DNA from 2 places in the Aliihoeflea sp. PC F10.4 genome. Region 2 is predicted to be linked to the other one. Evidence: predicted binding sites of a transcription regulator. Region 2 holds the regulator's gene; the other holds the start of a gene.
What was found. The regulator LexA, encoded in region 2, represses DNA repair genes until DNA is damaged. The targets are predictions, from matches to a motif close to TGTTCNNNNTGTGTTCNG.

Region 1 (12,262 bases), 740 kb from region 2:
GTGACGAGGCGCGATCCTGGCTGCGCAATCCTGAATACGGCGACGATGCTCTCCAAGCTGCTCTCGAGGTCGGCGATCAGGAGATCGACGACATCTTGTCGATCATGCTGACTACGGCGGTCTTCAGAGCTTTCGCGTTCTTCGAATTCGCGTTGCTCACCGGCGATACCGCTATGCACGACGGAGCGCTATCAATACTCCGGCGCGCTCTGAGAGTGGCCAGCAATGTCGGTGCGGTATCCCATTGGTGGATCATCCGCGTAGCCCGAAATTTAATTGACGATCTCTGGGGCAATAGCCTCCACCATGTGCTGCCTCAAATCGGGCCAGCCGGCACGGATGGTTATGCCGCGCTGCGGGAGATGTTTCTTGCGTCGCTTTATGCGCGCAAGACGGCCGAGGTTGAGCTCTGGCCTTCGCAGATCGGCGCGGCGCGCCGCGCAACCGATTTGACTGATGATCTCGTGGTGGCTCTGCCGACGAGTGCTGGAAAGACCCGCGTCGCGGAAATCTGCACCCTCATGTCGCTCAGTGCAGAGAAGCGGGTGTTGCTCGTGACGCCGCTGCGGGCACTGTCGGCGCAGACCGAGCGGTCCTTTCGCAAGACGTTCGGTCCTCTCGGATTTTCGGTGTCCTCGCTCTACGGTGCGAGCGGCGCAATGCCGGGAGACCAGGACGCACTGCGCTCGCACGACATCGTTATTGCGACGCCGGAAAAGCTGGACTTCGCGCTAAGAAGCAATCCGCAATTGCTGGATGATATCGGATTGATCGTTCTGGATGAGGGACATCTGATAGGGCCGAGCGAGCGCGAGCTCCGCTACGAAATTCTCGTGCAAAGGCTTCTGCGCCGCGCGGACGCGGTCGACCGGCGTATCGTCTGCCTGTCGGCGATCCTGCCCGATGGCGAACAACTCGAAGATCTGACGGCGTGGGTGCGTAGCGATGCCGAGGGCGAAGCGGTGAAATCAAGCTGGCGGCCGACCCGTCAGCGTTTCGGAACGCTGGCGTGGGGCGGACAGGGAGCGCGCCTGACATTCGATCTTGATGATGACGGACCCTTCATCCAGAACTTTGTCACGGAGCAGCCTCCCATCGCTCCGCGTCGAACGCCGTTTCCCAGAGACAATCCCGAGTTGACCATTGCTGCGGCATGGCAGTTTGCCGATGAGGGCAAGCGCACATTGGTATTCTGTACGCAGCGGGATCATGTCGAGAGCTACGCAACGCGCATTGTCGACCTCGCCCGGCGTGGCTTCATCGCTCCACTTCTTGCTGACGAAGGCGCAATAGAGAGGGCGAAATCGGTTGGGGCTGAATGGCTAGGTGCAGAGCATCCGGCCGTCCGCTGCCTTGAACTGGGCGTGGCCATTCATCACGCGCGTTTACCTAACCCTTTCCTTCGCGAGGTCGAACGCCTGCTAAACGAAGGCGTTCTAACTGTGACTATCGCATCGCCGACCCTCGCCCAGGGGCTTAATCTCAACGCAGCGGTCCTGCTTGTGCCGACCCTGTATCGCGCGGGAACTCCCCTCACCGGCGAGGAATTTGCGAACGTCGCGGGGCGCGCCGGACGCGCCTTCGTCGATCTCGAAGGGCTTGTGATCCACGTAATGTTCGAACCGCTGCGTTGGCGCAGGCAGGCATGGCGCGAGCTTGTGAACGCATCAAGGGCCCGGACGCTTGAGAGCGGGCTTATTCAGATCGCCAGCGAAATTCTCAATCGTCTGGCGCGCAGCGGGACGCTAAGTCGAGACGACGCCTTTGAGTATCTCGCCAACAACCGAGATGCCTGGAACATCCATGTCGACGAGGAAGACGACGAGCCTTTCGAGCTTCTGCTAGAGAAACTCGATCACGCGATCCTTGGTCTTGTCGAAGCGCTGGATGCTGATGATGCGGACTTGCCGCGGCTCATCGACGAGTCGCTGAACGGTTCGCTTTGGGCGCGGCAGCTTGCCCGCCGTGGCGATGACCTGCGTGAGCGCCAGCTTGAATTGTTCAGGGCGCGCTCGGGGCTGATCTGGTCGCAGACGAACGCCGATCAAAGGCGCGGTCATTTTGCGATGGGTGTTGGGCTTGAGTCCGGATTGACACTCGACGCGATGGCCGACGAGCTCGCCGTGTTGCTCGACCAAGCCGACGAGGCAGCGTTGCCCGGCGATAGCGAGGTGCTCGTTGCATCGCTTACCACGCTTGCGGAGCGCTTACTCGCTATCCGCCCCTTTGTTCCTGACGATCCTCTGCCGGGCAATTGGCGCGAGATCCTGGCCGCGTGGGTTTCCGGAACGCCAGTGCACGAGATCGGGCCGGACAACATGCGTTTCATCGAGGACGTATTTACGTATCGGCTCGTCTGGGCGCTGGAGGCACTTCGTACCCGAAGGGTTGCGCTTGGCTGGCAACCCGAGATCATTGCCGGCACAGCCGCTGCCTGTCTTGAGGCCGGGCTGCCGCGCTACACGATGGCGATGCTTGTGCGCGCCGGACTTCCTTCAAGAGCCGCGGCCCTCGCCGCAATTAATGATCAGGATCCGATTTTCATCGATAACGATGGTCTCGTTGTCTGGCTCGAAACCAATGAAGTTGTCGCGATGACAGATGCCGGAGACTGGCCAACGCCAGCGACCAACGACATTTGGAAAGCATTCAGGGCCGAGATGCTGAACCGCATCAGCCAGCGTTGGACCTCGCGCGACTGGCGTATAAATATCGAACCGGCGACGCGGCAGATCGTTCCGGTTCCGGCCAGTCCATATCGGGTCGAGGTCGACGAAACAGACAATGCCGTGTGGGTTCTTACGCCTGACTTCAAAGTGGTAGCCATGCTTGGGCAAAGTATGGTTGACGCCGCTCCAAGTGTGCTGACTGCTCGCTTTGATGAAGGCAGCCCTCAGGCGATCATTCGCCGGCATGGTCGCTCCCACGCGTCTTGGTCTGAGCCCTAAGCGCGCGAATGCTTCAAGGATTACGGAGGGCCGCTTTGGGAAATCGCGCTGCGGCTATCACCTCAGCCGTCCCACCGACAGTCCGTACGATCGGCTAGCTGGGCCTTCCCGCGAGGCGCTCGTCGATGACCGGCTCGTCCCAGTGGCGCGCAACATCGAGCCACTTGTCGATCAACGCCTGAAACTGCGGCTCGGCGAAGCAGGTCTGGAACGTGTAGAGCCGATTGACCACCTGGCGCATCAGGTCGCGCATCTCGTCATCGTCGAACCTCGACACGGTTCTCCAGGGAATGCGATTGCCGTCGGCGTCGATGACGAAGACATCGGAATAGTCGCCGGTCTTCGTGACCGGGACCGGGCCGGCATGCAGGTCCTCCAGCATGCTGTTGCGGACGCAGATCATCGCCATCGCCTTGGCGAGCGTCGCCGCTAACTGTTCTTCTTCCTTCCGGCCCATGTTCGTCCTCCGGATCATTGTCAGATGCCCGGCAACATGCCATCGGCGGCTGTATTGGCTGGCGTTTCCAGGATCACCAACCGATCATCGGGCAGCGGCCGCTGCAGCGTCTTGGCTTCGTTCCAGTCGGCGGTCAGCCAGGTCTCGACTTCTTCGTGGCTCGTCAGAATGACGGGCATGGCCTTCGGATGGATCGGCTTCACCACGCCATTGGCCTCGGTCGTCAGGAAGGCGAACAGTTGATGATCGCCCGGACGCGGGGTCCGGTTCGAGCCGCGGGTTCCGCGCCACGGCGTCCAGATTCCCGCGAAGAAGAACAGGGGCTGGGTCTCATCGAGGGCGAACCAGTGCAGCGGTTTGCGCTTCGTGACTGGATCGGGCTTTTGCCCATATTCGGAAAAGGCGGTGGCCGGGACCACGCAGCGATTCTCGAGCCCGAGCCATTTGCGCCAGTGAGGGCTGGCCGTGTTGCGGATATTGGTGACGCCGGTGTCCGGCGCGTCGCGGGATTTCAGATATTCGACGGGCGTGGGCATACCCCAGGTCAATGAGGCCAGTTCCCGCCCGCCGTCGGTGTTGCGCACCACCGGCGCCGGCCGGTCGGGATAGACGTCCATCGACGGTTCGAGATTGCCGATACTGTCATGGGTGGCTGCCACGAAATCCCGGATCGCCTGCTGATTGGTCGTAATGCGATAGAGATTGCACATCGCCCCGCCACTCTCCTTGCGAATACTTTACGTCACCATAGGGCATTGCACCCCGTCGATCACTTCCGGGATGGCCGAGATCGACTCTCGACCTGTAAGAGAACAAATAAAGAACATAGCAACGGAATCGACCAGTGCAAAGCCCCGGAGACGCCATCCTCATATGCCCAGCCGTGCCGACAGCCCAGCCATTGCCGACCTTCGGGCGCGCATCGCGCGGCTCGAAGGCGATGGCGCGCATCCGCACGAGGTGCTGCCCTTCGGGATCGCGCCGCTGGATCGCAAGCTGCCCGGTGGCGGGCTGGCGCTCGGATGCCTCCATGAAGTCGCCGGAGGCGGCAACGGGGCGGTGGATGGCGCGGCTGCGGCCTGTTTCACGGCCGGGATCGCCGCCCGCACCACCGGGCAGGTGCTCTGGTGCGTGGCGCTACAGGATCTCTTCGCACCGGGGCTGGAGCAGGCCGGACTGCCGCCCGGCCGGGTGATCTTCGTCGAAGCCGGAGACGACAAGGCCGTTCTGGCCTGTATGGAGGAAGGGCTGCGGCATGGCGGGCTGGGGGCGGTCGTGGGCGACGTCGCGCGCCTGCCGATGACCGCCTCGCGGCGGCTGCATCTGGCCGCGAAAGGCTCGGCGACGATCTGCATCGCGTTGCGCCGCTGGCGGCGACAGGCGGAGGCCAGCGATTTCGGGCAGCCGACGGCGGCGATGACCCGCTGGCGGATCTCGGCGCTGCCGTCCTCGTCCCTTCCAGTTCCCGGCGTCGGGCGGCCGCGCTGGCTGGTCGAGCTGATCCGGGCGCGGGCGGGCGAATGTCTCGATATCGAACTGGAGGCGTGCGATGGCTCGGGTCATCTCTGTCTTCCTGCCGAACTGGCCGACAGACCGGTTGCGGCGGAAGGCGGGCGACGCAGCGCCGCCCGGTGAGGCGCCGCTGGTCATCGCCGGAAGGGAGAAGAACCGCCGGGTGGTGACGGCGGCCGATCCGGCCGCGCGGGCGCTCGGCCTGCGCGCCGGAATGCCTGTCACCAAGGCCCAGGCGATGGTGCCCGGCCTCCACATCGAGCCCGCCGACCCGCGGGCCGACCTGGACAGCCTCGAACGCCTCGCGCTCTGGGTGCTGCAACGCTTCTCACCTATCGCCGCCGCCGACGCGCCGGACGGGATCGTCATCGACGCGACCGGCGCCGACCATCTGCATGGCGGTGAGGCGGCCATGCTGGAGGCGCTGACCGGGCGGCTTGTCATGTCCGGCGTCACCGCCCGCGCAGCCATCGCCGATAGCTGGGGCGCGGCCCATGCGCTGGCGCGCTACGCGGCCGATCCGCTGTTTGTCACTCCTCCCGGCGAAACCATCCCAGGACTCGCACCGCTGCCGCTGCAAGCCCTGCGCCTGCCACCCGCGATCGCGGCGGGGCTGAACGACCTCGGCTTTGTCCGCATCGGCGACCTGATCGGGCAGCCGCGCGCGCCTCTGACCCGGCGCTTCGGCCCGGAGCTCTGCCGGCGTCTCGATCAGGCCCTGGGCGAGATCGCCGAACCCATCGAACCGATCCGGCCCGAGGAGCTGGTCTCGGTTCGCCGCGTCTTCGCAGAGCCCATCGGCGCCGCCGAGACCATCGCGCGCTATATTCGCAAGCTGGTCATGGCGCTCTGCGAGGCGCTCGAGGGGCGGGGTCTTGGCGCGCGCCGTCTCGACCTGCTCTGCCACCGGGTCGACAACCGGATCGAGACGGTGCGCATCGGCCTGGCCATGCCGGTGCGGGATTCCGCGCGCCTGACCCGGCTTCTCTGCGACAGGATCGAGACCATCGCGCCGGGCTTCGGCATCGAGATCATGTCGCTGACCGCCACCCTTGCCGAACCCCTGCCTTTGCGGCAGGCGGCCAGCAGCCTGATCGAGGAGGGCGCGCCGGATCTGTCCGGCCTGATCGACACGCTGGCCAATCGGGTCGGCGCGCGGGCGGTCTATCGTTTCGCGCCGGTGGCGAGCGATGTGCCCGAGCGCTCGGTCCGTCGTCTGCCGGCACTCGCCGAGGATACGGGTGCGGGCTGGCCCGACCATTGGCCGCGCCCTTCGCGGCTGCTCTCCCGGCCGGAGCCGATCGAGACCATGGCGCTCCTGCCGGACCATCCGCCGAACTGGTTCTCCTGGAAGGGCGTGCGTCGCCGGGTCCGACGGGCCGACGGACCGGAGCGCATCTTCGGGGAATGGTGGAAGCGCGATGCCGAGCTGATCGCGGTGCGGGACTATTTCCGGGTCGAGGACGATGCCGGCGAACGCTTCTGGATCTTCCGCTCCGGCGATGGCGAGGATGCCGCCACCGGCTCGCATCGCTGGTTCCTGCACGGGATTTTCGGATGAGCGCGCCCGCCTACGCCGAATTGCAGGTGACGTCGAATTTCTCCTTCCTGCGCGGAGCCTCCGCGGCCGAGGAGCTGCTCGCTGCCGCCGCGGCGATGGGGATCGAGGCCATGGCCGTGACCGATCGCAACACGCTGGCCGGTATCGTGCGCGCCCATGAGGCGGCGAAGGAGGCGGGCGTGCGGCTGATCGTCGGCTGCCGCCTCGATCTCGTCTGCGGCATGTCGGCGCTGGTCTATCCGACCGACCGGGCGGCCTGGTCGCGGCTCTGCCGACTCCTGTCGCTGGGCAAGGGGCGGGCGGGCAAGGCGCGCTGTCATCTCGAATGGGACGATCTCACCGCCTATGGCGAAGGGCTGATCGCGGTCCTCGTGCCGGACCTTGCCGACGAGACCTGCGGTTTGCGCCTGAGGCGCCTGCGCGACTCTTTCGGCGATCGCGCCTATCTCGGCCTGACGCTGCGGCGGCGGCCCAATGACCAGATGCGCCTCTGGGAGCTGTCGACGCTCGCCGCGCGGATCGGCGTGCCCACCGTGGTGACCAATGACGTGCTCTTCCACGAACCCGGCCGCCGCATCCTGCAGGATGTCGTCACCGCGATCCGCCACAATGTCACCGTCGATGCGCTCGGCGCCCGGCGCGAGCGCCATGCCGACCGCTATCTGAAGCCGCCCGCCGAAATGCACCGGCTCTTCGCGCGCTGGCCCGAGGCTTTGGCCCGGACGCGTGAGATCGCGGATCGCTGCCGCTTCTCGCTCGACGAGCTGCGCTATCAATATCCCGAAGAGCGCGACGATCAGGCGCTGACCCCGCAGGAAACCCTGGAGCGGCTGACCTGGGAGGGCGCCGCACACCGCTATCCCGAGGGCGTGCCCGAGGAGGTGACCGCCGCGCTGGAGCATGAGCTGGCCCTGATCGGCAAGCTCGATTACGCGCCCTACTTCCTCACGGTGAACAGCATCGTCCGCTTCGCCCGGTCGCGCGGCATCCTCTGCCAGGGGCGCGGATCGGCGGCGAACTCGGCCGTCTGCTATGTGCTCGGCATCACCGCGATCGATCCCGGCCGCAACGATCTCCTGTTCGAGCGCTTCGTCTCCGAGGAGCGCCGCGAGCCGCCCGATATCGACGTGGATTTCGAGCATGAGCGGCGCGAGGAGGTGATCCAGTGGGTCTATGAGCATTACGGCCGCGAGCGCGCCGCTCTGACCGCCACCGTCATCCGCTATCGCTCCAAGGGCGCGCTGCGGGACGTGGGCAAGGCCCTGGGGCTTCCCGAAGACCTGATCCAGACGCTGTCCGGCCAGCTCTGGGGCGGGTCCGAGGCTGGTGTCACCGAGCAGCAGCTCCGCGATCTCAACCTCAATCCGGAGGATCGCCGGTTGCGCCTGACGCTCGAACTGGCCGCCCAGCTTCGCGGCGCGCCGCGGCATCTGTCGCAGCATCCGGGCGGTTTCGTGCTGACCCATGACCGGCTCGACGATCTCGTGCCCATCGAGCCCGCGGCGATGGAGGGGCGCCAGATCATCGAATGGGACAAGGACGATATCGACGCGCTGCGCTTCATGAAGGTCGATGTCCTGGCGCTCGGCATGCTGAGTTGCATGCGCCGGGGGCTGGACCTGTTGGCCGAGCACAAGGATATCCACCTCGATCTGGCGTCGATCCCGGCCGAGGATCCGCGCACCTATGCGATGATCCGCAAAGCCGATACGCTCGGCACCTTCCAGATCGAGAGCCGGGCGCAGATGTCGATGCTGCCGCGCTTGAAACCCCGGACCTATTACGACCTGGTGGTGCAGGTCGCGATCGTGCGGCCGGGGCCGATCCAGGGCGATATGGTTCATCCCTATCTGCGCCGGCGCGAGGGCCTGGAAGAGGTCGATTATCCCCGGCCCGAGCTGGAGAAGGTGCTGGGAAAGACGCTCGGCGTGCCGCTGTTCCAGGAACAGGCGATGCGCGTCGCCATCGAATGCGCGGGCTTTACCGCGGGCGAGGCCGATCTCCTGCGCAAGAGCATGGCGACCTTCAAACATACCGGCGGCGTCTCGAAGTTCCGCGACCGGCTGATCTCGGGGATGATCGCGCGCGGCTATGAGGAGCCGTTCGCGGCCCGGACCTTCCAGCAGCTCGAAGGCTTCGGCTCCTATGGTTTTCCCGAAAGCCATGCGGCGAGCTTCGCGCTGATCGCTTATGCCTCGGCCTGGCTCAAATGCTGGCACCCGGATGTCTTCTGCGCCGCGCTCCTCAACGCCCAGCCCATGGGCTTTTATGCGCCGGCCCAGATCGTGCGCGACGCCCGCGAGCATGGGGTGGAGGTCCGCCCGGTCTGCATCAATGCCTCCCGCTGGGATTGCACGCTGGAGCCGACCGGCGACGAAAGCCGTCTCGCGGTCCGTCTTGGACTGCGAATGGTCAAGGGCCTCGCCAATGCCCATGCCGCCGCCATCGTGGCGGCGCGGGGCGATGAGAATTTCACCTCGATCGCCGATCTCTGGCGGCGGGCCGGCGTTCCCGTCGCGGCGCTCGATCAGATCGCCGCGGCCGATGGATTCCGTCCGGCTTTCGGCCTCGCCCGGCGCGAGGCGCAATGGGCCATCAAGGGGCTGCGCGACGAGGAACTGCCGCTCTTCGCCGCCGCCTCGGACCGTGAGGGGCGGACCGTTCCGGAACTCGACGAGCCTGCGATCGCGCTGAGAGCGATGCCCGCCGGTCGCGAGGTGGTCGAGGATTACGGGCATATCGGCCTGTCGCTGCGCCGCCATCCGGTCTCCTTCCTGCGCGAGGACCTGGCGAAGCGCCGGATCGTCAGCTGCGCCGAGGCGATGGCGGCGCGCGACCGGCGCTGGCTGGAGGCGGCAGGGATCGTCCTGGTGCGCCAACGCCCCGGCTCGGCTAATGGCGTCATGTTCGTCACGCTCGAGGACGAGACCGGCATCGCCAATCTCGTCGTGTGGCAAAAGGTCTTCGAGCGCTATCGGCGGGTCATTCTCTCATCGAGCATGATCGCCGTGAGGGGCCGCGTTCAGCGCGAGGGCGAGGTCGTGCATCTTGTCGCCCATCGGATCGTCGATCTGTCGCGGGATCTGGCGAGTGTCGGGCAGCGCGAGGCGGCTGCGGCCGAGAAGCAGGGGCCGGTGGCCGGCGGCATCAGGGTGAAGGCGCGGGATTTCCGGTAAAGCCGGTGGCTTTGACAGAAGGCGGTATCGGTTCGAACCAAGGAATCGGCTTGCCTCTCGGGGATCACAGATCTTCTGGCCCGATCGACCATTCTGCGATTTCTCTATCGATCAATCGCCATTGTTCTGCAAGGTCGGCAAGGTCGGCGGTGTCTACAACAGGATGATCGAGGCCCTCGAATTGGTCACCGAGATATGTGGCGAGGCCCGCACCGCCTTCGTTGGCGAACCACACTCCGACCAGATCCGCGATTTCCTTCAACTGCCTGAGAGTCTTTTCAGCATCGCGAATGTCGAAATCACCAAGCTCCCTGTCCTGCCGACTTTGCTTGTTCCCGGCATGGGCAACATGCGAGTTAACGTGCTCGGCAATTCGATCAAGGCGGGCAAGCCGAGTTTCGATCTTCTCGAAGACCGTGTCCGAGATCAGATTGCTCGGGTTACGCTCTGACGCAGAAACGCCGCTCAAAACATCGAAATGCCGATGCGCGGCCTCACTTTTCATGAGCTCTGGATCGCCCCACACCGGACGCCCCTTCGCGGCGACGAGGTGGTCATGTTGTTCTTGATGCAGGCGATCGAGATCGTATTGCGCGTCAAGCACTTTCTCGACGTAGATTCTCCTGGTCAACCAGTTTTGGCTCGCTTTCACGTCGTTGACGACAGATCGGATCGAGTAAACTCCCTTGGGGCCTTTTATCGGGGCCTTATCGAGAAGTCGGCGAGTGCCGAGAAGCAGGCTTGACCAGTATCCCTCGGAAACGAGATTGAACATCATCTGGTTAAGCGGGGGTCTCGAGCCTCTCTTCTCATTTGCAAGACGGACGATCCGAACCGTCGTGCGAAAGGCGGCGTAGTTCCAGAGCAGATCCTGAATGGCTCTGTGGATGCCCGTTGTCTCGTCGCGAAAAGCATCCCGCCACGCGGCGATGTGCTGGTCATGCTGCGTCATTAGTTTTCCAAGCCTGAGCGCCAAACTCACCTCATCATACCGGGAGACGCCAACACCGGCGACGGCTATTCGCTTCTGATTCTTCCTTCGCGCGGGCTCGTTTTATTGTTCCCGCGAATAAACGCGCATCTTGCCGTGGGCCTGAAGGGGGAAGGCCTTCCCCCCTGGCCGGCACTATCGTTGCCGGCGCACCCCCTTCAGCGGGGAGACCCCCAGGCTGTGCTAAAACCCACCAATCGTGCGAGCGCAGCGAATGATTTTGCCCGCTCTATGGAATATGAGCGTTTGGCTGCTTAAGACCTCTTTGTCATCATCGGCTATGAGATCGCAAAATCCCGAAAGCTGCCGTTGAGCCGCTGCGGCTGACCGCTGCTTGGCCCTTATTGGTCCGCCTCGGAGGAACTATTCCGCACCCAAGTCGGACAGCCTCGGCATGTCAGCCTGCTCCTTCCCTTAATGCCTCTGCGATCAGCAGAGCAAGCTCCCCAGGCGGCTGGATACCGGAGATACGCTGATCGCATCCCCATGCCCATCCATCATCCCAACGTCGGATCGGTGAAGCTGGCTTGCACTTCACTCAATAGGTGATGCTAGTCAGAACCACGTAAAGGATCGTGGCGGCCAAGCCACCGACCATCAGTATCAGGAGCCAGAGGGACGGTTCCGTTCTTATTCGATCAAGATATCGCATCGGATGCTGCCTTTTCGAGTAGAGCACATGCATCTCAGATCAGCCTGTTGTCCTCGGCCTTCTGGCGGGCGCGGCGGCGGGTGCCGTCGGTATCCGATTTGCGGTGCCGTTCAGCCGCCGCCTTGCGGATCTGCTCGAAGCGATTTTCTTCGACCTGCTTGAGCGTCGGATGCGTATCTGTCTTCTTCACAAACGAGATCATTGCTGAAGTTCCTTCCTGTGGCGGGTGGAAACGCCCTGGCGCCTGCCTGAGCGCTTTAAACGGGGTATTATGCGCCAAGCCCGGTGACACAGCCTTGGACTCCAAGCCGGTCGGCAGTCGTCTGCCCCGGCATCGTCGCCCAGCCGCCGGCTTCCACGAACTGACGCTTCTTGTAGCTGTCGGGTATCGCCTTGAACTCGGCAAGTTTCGCCGCCGCATCTGGGGCCGCGTTGAACCTTTCGACGCATATGGCGGATGCCAGCTCCCCGCGCGCCGTGTCGCCGGCCGCTTTCGCCATGGTCTGCGAAGTGCCGCCAGTGACCCAGCCGCCCCAGCTGAATCCTATAACGATCGTTGCGATCATCGCCGCGATGCATGCCCAGACCAGAATGGTCTTTGAAGGCTGATAGTCTTCCCAGCGGCGGGAGAGAGATGGTTTGGTCGTGCTTTGTGTGGCCATGGAGATTCCTTCCAGGTTGGAATGCAGATTGCTTTGTCTGGGCGTCGGCCGAACGGTTCAGGCACTGTTCTCAGTATCCCATTCCGCCCATGCCGCCGTTGCCGGCCGACGGGGTGGATTCCTTCGCGCGAATGTCGGCGATCATCGCCTCGGCGGTGATCAGGAGCGCTGCGATCGAGCCGGCGTTCTGCAGGGCGGTTCTGACGACCTTGGCGGGGTCGACGATACCGGCCTCGATCATGTCGACATAGGTTTCGGTCTGGGCGTCGAAGCCCTGGTTGTGGTCCTTGCTGTCCGTGAGCT
Region 2 (12,262 bases):
GACGGTGCGCGCGAGCGCGAACAGGACGGTGAACATGGTCGTGGGGAAGCCGAGCGCCTTCAGCGTGATACCCGAATAGAAGTCGATGTTCGGGTAGAGCTTCTTTTCGATGAAATACTCGTCCGTCAGCGCGATCTTCTCAAGTTCCATCGCGACGTCGAGAAGCGGATCGTCCTTGATACCGAGTTCGGCCAGAACTTCATGCGTGGTCTTTTGCATGATCTTGGCGCGGGGATCGTAATTCTTGTAGACGCGGTGTCCGAAGCCCATCAGGCGGAACGGATCGTCCTTGTCCTTGGCGCGGCCGATGAACTCGGGAATACGGTCCACCGAGCCGATTTCGGCCAGCATGTTGAGAGCGGCTTCGTTCGCACCGCCGTGAGCAGGGCCCCACAGGCATGCGATGCCAGCGGCGATGCAGGCGAACGGGTTCGCGCCCGACGAACCGGCGAGGCGAACCGTCGAGGTCGACGCATTCTGCTCGTGGTCGGCGTGAAGGATGAAGATGCGCTCCATGGCGCGCGCCAGCACCGGATTGACCTTATAGTCCTCGCACGGCACGGCAAAGCACATATGCAGGAAGTTGGCGGCGAAGGAGAGTTCGTTCTTCGGATAAACGAAGGGCTGGCCGATATGGTATTTGTAGGCCATCGCCGCGATCGTCGGCATCTTCGCGATCAGACGGATCGAGGCGACCATGCGCTGATGCGGATCGGAGATGTCCGTCGAGTCGTGGTAGAACGCCGAAAGTGCGCCGACGACACCGCACATGACGGCCATCGGGTGCGCGTCACGGCGAAATCCGGTGAAGAAGCGCGACATCTGTTCATGCACCATCGTGTGATGCGTGACGCGATAGTCGAAATCTTCCTTTTGCGCCTTGGTCGGCAGTTCGCCGTAAAGCAGCAGATAGCAGGTTTCGAGGAAATCGCCGTGCTCGGCGAGCTGGTCGATCGGGTAGCCGCGATGAAGCAGGATGCCTTCGTCGCCATCGATATAGGTGATCTCGGATTCGCAGCTCGCGGTCGAGGTGAAACCCGGATCGTAGGTGAAAGCGCCGGTATTCTTATAAAGCGCCGAAATGTCGATGACGTCCGGGCCGACCGAACCTTTCCGTACCTTGAATTCGTGGCTGTCGCCGCCGAAATCCAGTTTCGCCGTCCCTTCAGTCATATCAACACCTCATTCATGCGGAACACTCTTATTGCGGGCGTAATTTAGTGAAATTTCACGCGAACCCGTATGGTGCGCGCTTTAGCTATCGCATTTGGTTCAGCGTGCCAAGTTCGTCGTCAGTCGTATGCTGCAATGCGGCAAGTCATGCAAATCACAACTGATCCTTCAGCCGCGCGAGGCTCTCTTCACGCCCAAGAACGGCAAGAACGTCGAACACACCTGGCGACACCGAACGGCCGGTCAAGGCGGCTCGCAGGGGCTGCGCAGCCTTGCCGAGTTTCAGCCCGGTTTCCTCGGCATAGGACCGCACGGCCGCTTCCGTGGTCTGTGAGCCCCAATCGTCGACGGTTTCGAGCTTCGGCATGAGGCCGGCGAGCGCATCGCGCCCACCATCGGAAAGAATCTGAGCGGCTTTTTCATCCAGTTCAAGCGGACGTTTGGCAAAAAGGAAGCTGGCGCCGTCCTTGAGTTCGACGAGCGTTTTGGCGCGGTCTTTCAAGCCCGCCATCGCGGCGCGTAACTGGTCTCGCTTCGGCAAATCAAGCTTCGCCAGCATCTCGTCGCCATCGGGCAGATAGGGCAGAGTGGCTTCAAGCTGATCCAGAAGCTCGCCATCGTCGCTCTGGCGCATATAGACGCCGTTCAGCGCCTCAAGCTTTGCGAAATCGAAACGCGCCGCGCCTTTGTTCACGTCCTCGATCTCGAACCATTCGATCATCTGGTCGAGCGTCATGATCTCGTCGTCGCCATGGCTCCAGCCAAGCCGTACTAGGTAGTTACGCAGTGCGGCCGGCAGATAGCCCATCTCGCGATAAGCCTCTACGCCGAGCGCACCGTGGCGTTTGGAAAGCTTTGCGCCGTCCGAGCCATGGATCAGCGGGATATGCGCCATTACCGGCACATCCCATTCCATCGCCTCGTAGATGATGCTCTGGCGCGCGGCGTTGGTCAGATGATCGTCGCCGCGAATGATGTGCGTGACGCCCATGTCGTGATCGTCGACAACGACGGCGTGCATATAGGTCGGGTTGCCGTCCGAGCGCAGGATGATGAAATCGTCGAGGTCCTTGTTGGGGAAGCGCACCTCCCCCTGCACCTTGTCTTGAACGATAGTATAGCCATCCTGCGGCGCCTTGATCCGCACGACCGGCTTGACGCCCGCAGGCGCTTCGGATGGATCGCGATCGCGCCAGCGACCATCATAGCGCGGCGGCTTGCCTTCGGCGCGGGCCTTTTCTCGCATTTCGGTCAATTCGTCTTGCGAGGCGTAGCAGTGATAAGCCTTGCCGCGTTTCACGAGCTCCTGGGCGATTTCCCGATGTCGCTCGGCGCGCTCGAATTGCGATACCGGCTCTCCGTCCCAGTCGAGGCCGAGCCATTTAAGCCCGTCGAGAATGGCGGCCGTCGCCGCATCGGTCGAGCGCTCGCGGTCCGTATCCTCGATGCGCAAGAGCATCTTCCCGCCCGTGTGTCTGGCATAGAGCCAGTTAAACAGCGCCGTGCGTGCGCCGCCAATATGCAGATAGCCAGTGGGCGAGGGAGCAAAGCGTGTGACGACGGGACGGGTCATGGATGTTCCTGATTTTCGCAGCCGTATCGCCGAAGCGATATGTGGCGTTCTCGTGGCGCTCATGTAGCATAGGCAAGTCGCGGTGCAAGCACCGGGAACGGCCGTGGGGGCACGATGGGGGACAGACGGGAGACGATCGTCATCGACGAGCGGCGCTTATTAGGCGGTGTTCAGGATCCGTTTGTTTCGGCACAGTCGATCACTGCCGCCGGAAAATCTTCATATGCGGTGCCGGCCCGGTTGCGGCACCGGATCGGTCGGTTCGGGTTCAGTCTCGCTTCACTGCAACGATCGGTGGAATATGAACTTGACCATGGAATGGCGTTCCTGTTCGTGCCGGTGTTGCTCGCATTGGGAACGCTCATCTATTTCAACCTGCCTTGGGAGCCCGGTTTCGTCAGTCTCTTGGTACCGGTTCTGATCAGCCTCGCCCTCCTGCCGGCAACCGTTGCCGGAGGGGTGACGCGCGCCGCCATCGCCGCGATTCTCCTGACGTTTGCGGGAATGATGGCGGCGAAGGTCGAGACGAGGCTAGCCGATACAAAAGTTCTAGGATCGGAGATCACGATCCAGCTCACTGGACGCGTCGTGCGCATAGAGCATCAGGAAAGCGGCCGCGTGCGGCTTACACTCGATGTCGTCTCGACCGGCCGTCCAGAACTGCGCTATGCGCCCGACCGGGTCCGCGTCACGGCGCGTTCGATTCCCGATGGCCTCGTGCCCGGCGCAGGCGTTGTCGGCATCGCCCGCCTGATGCCGCCGTCGGGGCCGGTGCGCCCGCAAAGCTACGATTTCGCCTTCAAGCGCTATTTCGACGGCATTGGCGGTAGCGGCTTTTTCATGAGAGGACCGGACGCAACGGAACTCGCGACGGCATCGACGCGCAAGGAGCGCCTTGGCACATGGATCGAAAGTCGGCGCGGCGATGTGGCCGAGCGGATCGTCGCGCGTATCGGCGGCATGGAAGGCGGCATTGCAGCCGCGTTGATCACAGGGATACGAACAGGCATTCCCGAAGCTGCCAATGAAGCGATGCGGATTACCGGACTCTACCATGTCATATCGATCTCGGGGCTGCACATGGCGCTCGTCGGCGGCACGATCATGGTCTCCATCCGCACGGCGGCTGCGTTTTTTCCCGGTCTTGCCACGCGGCATCCGGTGAAAAAATACGCCGCCGGCACCGCCCTGTTCGGCACAGGATTTTACCTCATCGTGTCGGGCGGGGACATCGCCGCACAGCGCGCGTTCCTGATGCTTGCCGTCATGCTGATCGCGGTTTTGTTCGATCGCGCGGCGCTGACGATGCGCAATCTGGCGATATCGGCACTGATCATCATCCTCGTCTCACCGCATGAGGTGATCGGCCCGAGCTTCCAGATGTCGTTTGCCGCGACCGCCGCGCTGATTGCCGCATATGGCGCTTGGAGCGCACGCAAGCGCGATCGTCTTGAAGATCGCGGCCCACCGCCGAAGGCGGGTCTGCTCCGCTCCGGTTTGTCCAACGCAACGGCACTTGCGATGACATCGATCATAGCAGGGGTGGCAACGGCGTTGTTCACCGCCTGGCACTTCCAGCAGATCTCTCCATTGGGCGTCATCGCAAATCTCACAGCGATGCCGCTCGTTTCCATCATCATCATGCCCATGGCGGTGCTCGCGACAGTCTTGATGCCGGTTGGTCTCGATGGCCTGCCGCTCGACCTGATGGGGATGGGCATATGGGGAATGACGACGATCGCGTTCTGGTTGGCCGAGAGATCGGCGTTCGATGCGACCGGTGCCATACCGCTTTCCGCGGTGCTGGTTCTGACTTGCGCACTCGTCATTTTGACCATGACGGGAGGTGTCCTGCGCTGGGCGGCGGTACCGCTGATCGCTGCTGGCATTGCGCTGCTCGCAACACGCCAATTGCCGGACGTGTTGATTTCAGAAGACGCGCGGCTGGTTGCAGTTAGCACGACAAGCGGCGGCATCGCGGTCAATCGCCAGCGTCCGAACCGCTTCACGATCCAGAACTGGCTACGAGCCTTCGACGTGCAGAATTTCGAACGGCCATTAGGGCCGGAACAGGTCGTGCCTGGGCAGACTGACGGCGTCTTCGTCTGCCATGAAGGGCTTTGCACCGCGACGAGTGCGAAAGGAAACGTCATTGCTTATGCCGAAACAGCAGAAATCGCTGAACAGGTTTGCGGCGAGGCAGGGCTGATCGTCATTGCGGACGCGACCGCCGAAAACCCATGTCGCGCCCCTTCGGTGAAGGTAATAACCGCGCGCGATCTGGCAAGAGGCGGCAGTGCGCAGATCACATGGCGGAGCGAGGGAGCGGCACAACCTCACATACGATATGCGATCACCGAGCCATATCGACCCTGGCACGATCATCGCCGCTTCTCACGCGCCGCGCGCGGAATGGGACCTTACGTCCGTCCCGAACGACCGGCACCAGCCGAGCCATCGCAAGCCGAAAACGACTGATCATTGATGCGTTGGCATATAACCACCCATCGAACCGAACACCGGCTTCCTTCTCGATAACCTCGCTCGCCCTGTGTCAACCCAGGTCGTATCAGCTTCCAGTTCAGTATTTCCGGATCAGCCCGACCAGCTTGCCCTGCACCTTCACACGGTCCGAGCCGTAGATCTTGGTCTCATAGGCCGGATTGGCGGCCTCGAGTGCAATCGACGCGCCTTTGCGGCGAAAGCGTTTGAGCGTCGCTTCCTGATCGTCGACGAGTGCGACCACGATTTCGCCTGGCGTCGCGGATTGGCCCGAGCGGATGATAACTGTGTCACCATCAAGGATACCGGCCTCGACCATTGAATCGCCGTGAACTTCCAGCGCGTAATGCTCGCCACCCGTCAGCATGTCTGGCGGGACGGTAACGGCGCGTGTTGCGTGCTGGATGGCGTCGATCGGCACACCTGCCGCGATCCGCCCCATGACTGGAACCTCGATGGGACCGCGGGTCGCGGGCTGTAGCGGCTGTCGTTCCGGCTTCGCCGCAGGCTTATCCGAGAGGCTGCCCTGAATGACGCTCGGTTGAAAGCGTTTCGGAGGCTGAGAAATCGACTCCGGCAGCTTGATAACTTCCAGGGCGCGCGCCCGGTTTGGCATGCGGCGCAAGAAGCCTCGCTCCTCAAGAGCGGTGATCAGCCGGTGAATGCCGGATTTTGAAGCCAACCCCAGCGCTTCCTTCATTTCGTCGAAGGAGGGCGGCACACCGCTCTCCTTGAGGCGCTGATGGATGAAGAGAAGGAGTTCGTGTTGCTTGCGCGTCAGCATGGCTGGCCTTAAAAGGAATCGTTAAAACAAAACCAGAACAAACCTACCTGTTCCAGTTGTGTTCTGCAAGAGTCACGACGAAATTGCATGAATCAGGGGCTGAAATGATTGAACCGGGGCGGATTCTCTTCGCAATAGGGGCGCTGTTCGGTGCAAGCGGCGTGGCCTTATCGGCGGTTGCAGCGCATCGCACAGGTGGCGATCTCGGCACGGCCGCGTCGTTCCTGCTTATCCATGCACCGGCCCTGCTGGTGGTATCGGCGGGGTGGTTCGGTCGATGGCAGATCGCGGGCGGCTGGACGATCGTTGCCGGCATTCTCTTATTTTGCGGCGATCTTGTCGCGCGCTCGTTCCTCGAAACGCGGCTTTTCCCGATGGCCGCTCCGGCAGGTGGCCTACTCCTGATCGCGGGCTGGCTGCTCGTGGCGCTTTCGGCATTCCTCAACCGGCGCGAATCAACCTGATCGCGTCGTCGCGGCCAAACAGATAGAGAAGCGTGCGGATTGCCTTGCCACGCGGACCGGTAAGGTCAGGGTCGCGGTCGAGCAAAAGGCGTGCGTCGTCGCGTGCGATGGCGAGAAGATCGGCGTGGTGTTCGAGCCGTGCAAGCTGGAAACCCGGCGTGCCGGACTGGCGCGTGCCGAGCAATTCGCCTTCGCCGCGCAGTTTCAAATCCTCTTCGGCGATGCGGAACCCGTCTTCGGTGTCGCGCATGACCGAAAGGCGCTGCTTCGCGATCTCGCCGAGCGGAGATTGATAGAGAAGCACGCAACTCGAAGCCGCATCGCCGCGCCCGACCCGTCCGCGCAACTGGTGCAGTTGCGCAAGGCCGAACCTTTCGGCGTGTTCGATGACGATAATGGTGGCGTCCGGCACGTCGACGCCGACCTCGATGACAGTCGTTCCAACGAGAATACGGGTGCGTCCGGCTTTAAAATCGGCCATCGCCTCGTCTTTCGCCGCGCCCGACATGCGGCCGTGAACCAGCCCGACATCGGAGCCGAAAATCTCGGCCAGCGCTTTATGCCGGTCGGCGGCGGACATCACGTCCATGCCTTCGGCTTCCTCCACGAGTGGGCAGATCCAGTAGATTTTCTGGCCTTCGCTCACTGCACGTCGAATGCGTTCGATCAGGTCCGACAGGCGTTCGAGAGGTAGCGTGACGGTCTGGATCGGCTGACGCCCGGCAGGCTTTTCGTCGAGGCGCGAGACATCCATGTCTCCGAACGCAGTCAGCACCAGCGTGCGCGGGATCGGAGTCGCTGTCATGACGAGAATGTCGACTGCCGCGCCTTTCGCGCCGATGGCAAGCCGCTGATGAACGCCGAAGCGGTGCTGCTCGTCGATCACCGCGAGCGCGAGGTCGCGGAAGGCCACCGCGTCCTGGAAGATCGCGTGCGTGCCGATGACGATATCGATGGACCCGTCGGCGATGGCGGCCAGCGTCTGCGCCCGTTCACGACCCTTTTCCCGGCCAGTCAGGATGGCGGCAGTGAGGCCGGCTTTCTCGGCCAAAGGAGCAATTGTCGAAAAATGCTGACGCGCGAGAATTTCGGTCGGAGCCATCAGCGCTGATTGCGCACCTGCCTCGGCGGCGCGCGCCATCGCCATCAGGGCGACCACCGTTTTTCCGGAGCCGACATCGCCCTGAAGCAAGCGCAGCATCCGGTCGGGCTGGGCAAGATCGGCCTCGATCTCACGAACCGAGCGTTCCTGCGCGCCGGTCAGGCCATAGGGCAGGGCGGCTCGCACCGCCTCGCCGCGCGACCCGTCGCCAGTCAGCTTGCGTCCTGCTAGTTTGCGCATCCGCATGCGCACCATCGCGAGCGCGACCTGTCCGGCAAGGAGCTCGTCATAGGCGAGACGCCGCCATGCCGGGCTTGTCGATTCGCAGTCGGCCGCGTTTTCGGGTCGATGCAGTTCGACAAGCGCCTCGCCGAATGTCGGGAATCGGTGACGGTCGAGGACGGACGCATCCTGCCATTCGGGCAGAGCGGGAAGGCGTTCGAGCGCGGACGAAATCGCCTTGCGCAGGAGCTTGGCCGAAAGTCCCGCCGTCATCGGATAGACGGGCTCGATCAAGGGCAGGGAGGCGGCATCTTCCTTGGCGACGATATGATCGGGATGGACCATGGACGGGCGGCCATTGAACCACTCGACCTTGCCCGAGACGACGATCTCGCTTCCCTCGGGCATCAGCTTTTCCAGCCATTGGCCTTTGGCGTGGAAAAAGGTCAGCGCGATCTCGCCCGTCTCATCGAATGCGAAGACACGGTAGGGCACCGAGCCACGTCCGCGCGGTGGAGGCTGATGACGGTCGACGGTCAGGTTGAGTGTGACGATGGAGCCTTCGCCGGACTGCGCTATGCCGGGGCGTCGCGTCCGGTCGATCACCGCATAGGGCGGCACGAAGAGAATATCGGCGGCGCGCAAATCACGGCCCGTCGTGTCGGCTGTCACGATGCGACGCATGAGGTCAGCCGTCTTCTCGCCGATGCCGACGAGCGAGGTGACAGGCGCGAAAAGAGGATCAAGTTCGGTGGGACGCATGGTGCGATACTATCGACGCGGTTCGAACGCGCAAAGGCTGACATCGGCCCTGTCAGACGCTATATGCGCGGGCCAACCGGATTTTCCCCATGTCAGACATCACCTTTCGCAACGACCCGCTCGAAATCCGCAAGCGCAAGGCGCGCTTTCGCGCCTGGCATCGCGGCACGCGCGAGGCTGATCTGGTCGTCGGCGGCTTTGCGGATCGGGAACTGCCAAGCCTTGCAAACGCCGAACTCGAACTGTTCGAATCGCTCCTCGGCGAGGCCGACGCGGATATCGTCAAATGGGTGACCGGCGAACTGAATGTGCCGGCTCATCAGGACAATGCGGTCGTGCGCCGGATGATCGACCAGGCCCGCAGCCTTGCGAACTGACAGAGCCATGACACTTCTCAATCCCATCCATCTGCCCGCGAAGATTTCGGGCGAGCCGGTCATCGTAGACGGCGTGTCGGACGGTTACGAGGCGTTCGCGATTGCGGCGATTGCGGCGGCACAAGACGGACCGATCGTTTTCCTCGCGCGCGACGGACAGAAGATTCCCGCGCTCGCCGACGTGTTGCGCTTCGCCATGCCCGGCCTGCCGGTTCTGGAACTTCCGGCCTGGGATTGCCTGCCTTACGACCGCGTCTCGCCCGGCTCGGACACGGTTGCGCGCCGTCTCGATGCGATGGCGTCGATTGCTGCGCTGCGCGACAAGCAGCATCGTGCAGTCGTCCTCGTCAGCGCGAATGCTGTGCTCCAGAAGATGCCGCCGCTCGATTTCGTGGCAGCGCAAACTCTCATCGCCCGGCCGGGTAATCAGGTCGATATGAAAGACCTTTCTGCGCGGCTCGAAACGAGCGGTTTCGAGCGCGTAGCGACCGTACGGGATGTCGGAGAATACGCCGTGCGCGGCGGCATTCTCGATCTGCTCGCGCCCGGAGCGGACGAAGCCCTTCGACTCGACTTTTTCGGCGATACGCTGGAATCGATCCGCGCCTTCGATCCGGCGTCGCAGCGCACGACCGGCCAACGCAAGGAAATGCGTCTTCAGCCGATGAGCGAGATTGCTCTGACGCCTGAAACGATCAGCCGGTTTCGCCGCAATTATATCGAGCTTTTCGGCGCGCCATCCCGCGAAGATGCGCTTTACGCTTCGATCAGCGAGGGCAAGCGCTTTGCGGGCATGGAACACTGGCTGCCGCTGTTCTTCGAAAAGGTCGAAACGATCTTCGACTATCTGCCGGACGCGCCAATTGTGTTCGACCATCTATCGAAAGAAGCGCTTTCGGAACGCCACGCGCTGATCCTCGATCACTACGAATCGCGAAAACGGCAATCCGCCGGCAGCGTCGGCGAGGCGGTGCCCTATAAACCGGTGCCGCCCGCGCGGCTTTATCTTTCCGACGAAGATGTAAAGGACGCCGCAACCGACCGCACGGCGCTTGAACTGACCCCGTTTGCCGCGCCCGAGATCGAGCGCCGTCGCATCATCCATGCAGGAGCCGAATCCGGACGCAACTTTGCGGAAGAACGCGCCGATCCATCGATCAACGTGTTCGAACGCGCGGCGCGCTACATCGCCGACATGCGCGCGGCCAAACGCAAGGTCGTCGTTGCCGGCTGGACCGAAGGCTCGGCAGACCGGCTTGCCCAGATTCTGGGCGAACATGAGTTGGAAGGTATTGCGCCAGTCACCTCGCTCGACGAGGTGGAAAAACTCGATGCCGCGAAGGTCGCGCTGGCTGTCCTGCCCCTGGAGACGGGCTTCCAGACAGAAAAGCTGATCGTTCTCGCCGAACAGGATATTCTCGGCGATCGGCTCGTCCGTCGCGCGAAGAAGCGCAAGAAAGCGTCTGACTTCATTGCGGAAGTCGCTGCGCTGAACGCCGGGGACGTCGTTGTGCATGCCGACCATGGCATCGGGCGCTTCGTAGGTCTTCAGACGATTACGGCAGCAGGCGCACCGCACGACTGTCTCGAACTGCGCTATGCAGGCGATGACCGCCTGTTCCTGCCGGTCGAGAATATCGAGCTTCTGTCGCGCTATGGCGCGGAAGGCTCGGAAGCGAGCCTAGACAAGCTCGGCGGTGGAGCCTGGCAGGCGCGTAAGGCCAAGCTGAAAAAACGTCTGCTTGATATGGCTGGCGACCTGATCCGCATTGCGGCGGAACGCACCATGCGGCCCGCGCCGGTGATGATGCCGCCAGAAGGCGTTTATGGCGAATTCGCCGCACGCTTTCCTTACGAAGAAACGGACGACCAGCAAAACGCCATCGACGCCGTCATGGACGATCTTTCGCGCGGGCGGCCGATGGACCGGCTGATTTGCGGCGATGTCGGCTTCGGCAAGACGGAGGTAGCGCTGCGCGCTGCCTTTATCGCGGCGCTCGAAGGCTTTCAGGTCGCTGTCGTCGTGCCGACGACGCTTCTGGCGCGCCAGCATTTCAAGACGTTCTCCCAACGCTTCGCCGGCTTGCCCGTGAAGGTTCGGCAGGCCTCGCGACTGGTCGGTGCCAAGGAACTGGCCGAGACGAAGAAGGGTCTGACGGACGGAACGATCGATATCGTCATCGGTACGCACGCGCTGCTCGGTTCCGCCGTGTCGTTCAAGAATCTCGGCCTTCTGATCGTCGATGAGGAGCAGCATTTCGGTGTCAAGCATAAGGAGCGGCTGAAAGATCTGAAAACGGACGTCCATGTGTTGACGCTGTCGGCGACGCCGATCCCACGCACGCTGCAACTGGCGTTGACGGGCGTGCGCGAACTCTCGCTGATCACCACGCCACCGGTCGACCGCATGGCGGTTCGCACCTTCGTCTCGCCCTTCGATCCGCTGGTCATTCGCGAGACGCTTTTGCGCGAGCGCTATCGTGGCGGGCAAAGTTTCTATGTCGTGCCGCGCATTTCCGATCTTGCCGAGATCAAGGAATTTCTGGACAGCCAGGTCCCGGAACTGAAAGTAGCGACGGCGAACGGCCAGATGCCGGCCGGCGAACTCGACGACATCATGAACGCCTTCTATGACGGGCAGTATGACGTGCTCCTGTCGACGACGATCGTGGAATCGGGCCTCGATATCCCGACGGCGAACACACTGATCGTACACCGCGCCGACATGTTCGGGCTGGCGCAGCTTTACCAGATCCGTGGACGCGTCGGCCGCTCCAAATCGCGCGCCTATGCCTTGCTGACGCTGCCCGCCAAGAAGATGCTGACGCAGCAGGCAGACCGGCGACTGAAAGTTCTGCAATCGCTCGACACGCTTGGTGCCGGCTTTCAGCTTGCCAGCCACGATCTCGATATTCGCGGCGCGGGTAATCTGCTCGGCGACCAGCAGTCCGGCCATATCAAGGAGGTCGGCTTCGAGCTTTACCAGCAGATGCTGGAAGAGGCCGTTTCGGAGGTGCAGGGCGTGTCGGAAGCCGATTCGGGCGAATGGTCGCCGCAGATCGCGGTCGGAACCGCCGTCATGATCCCGGAAGGATACGTGCCTGACCTGCAATTGCGTATGGCACTTTATCGTCGCCTTGGCGAACTGGACACGCCACAGGAAATCGATGGTTTCGGTGCCGAACTGATCGATCGATTCGGCCCGCTGCCGCAGGAGGTCGAGCACCTGATGAAGATCGTCTTCATCAAGGGGCTGTGCAAGCGCGCCAATGTCGAGAGACTCGATGCGGGACCGAAGGGCAT

Region 1: the regulator LexA is predicted to act here: its motif matches at 4,214-4,231, upstream of ACX82Z_RS04010 (ImuA family protein).

What each region holds. Positions count from the first base shown of each region.
Region 1 covers NZ_JBTSWH010000001.1:818,642-830,903, forward strand. Annotated here, with positions in the region: gene ACX82Z_RS03995 (DEAD/DEAH box helicase) at 1-2,948, shown strand, start outside; gene ACX82Z_RS04000 (hypothetical protein) at 3,043-3,405, opposite strand; gene ACX82Z_RS04005 (SOS response-associated peptidase) at 3,426-4,115, opposite strand; gene ACX82Z_RS04010 (ImuA family protein) at 4,279-5,040, shown strand; gene ACX82Z_RS04015 (Y-family DNA polymerase) at 4,955-6,478, shown strand; gene ACX82Z_RS04020 (error-prone DNA polymerase) at 6,475-9,654, shown strand; gene ACX82Z_RS04025 (AbiU2 domain-containing protein) at 9,719-10,606, opposite strand; gene ACX82Z_RS04030 (hypothetical protein) at 11,332-11,499, opposite strand; gene ACX82Z_RS04035 (hypothetical protein) at 11,567-11,959, opposite strand; gene groL (chaperonin GroEL) at 12,030-12,262, opposite strand, start outside.
Region 2 covers NZ_JBTSWH010000001.1:1,562,751-1,575,012, reverse strand. Annotated here, with positions in the region: gene gltA (citrate synthase) at 1-1,173, opposite strand, end outside; gene gltX (glutamate--tRNA ligase) at 1,328-2,746, opposite strand; gene ACX82Z_RS07840 (ComEC/Rec2 family competence protein) at 2,861-5,224, shown strand; gene lexA (transcriptional repressor LexA) at 5,328-6,032, opposite strand; gene ACX82Z_RS07830 (DUF423 domain-containing protein) at 6,137-6,496, shown strand; gene recG (ATP-dependent DNA helicase RecG) at 6,474-8,582, opposite strand; gene ACX82Z_RS07820 (FAD assembly factor SdhE) at 8,672-8,959, shown strand; gene mfd (transcription-repair coupling factor) at 8,967-12,262, shown strand, end outside.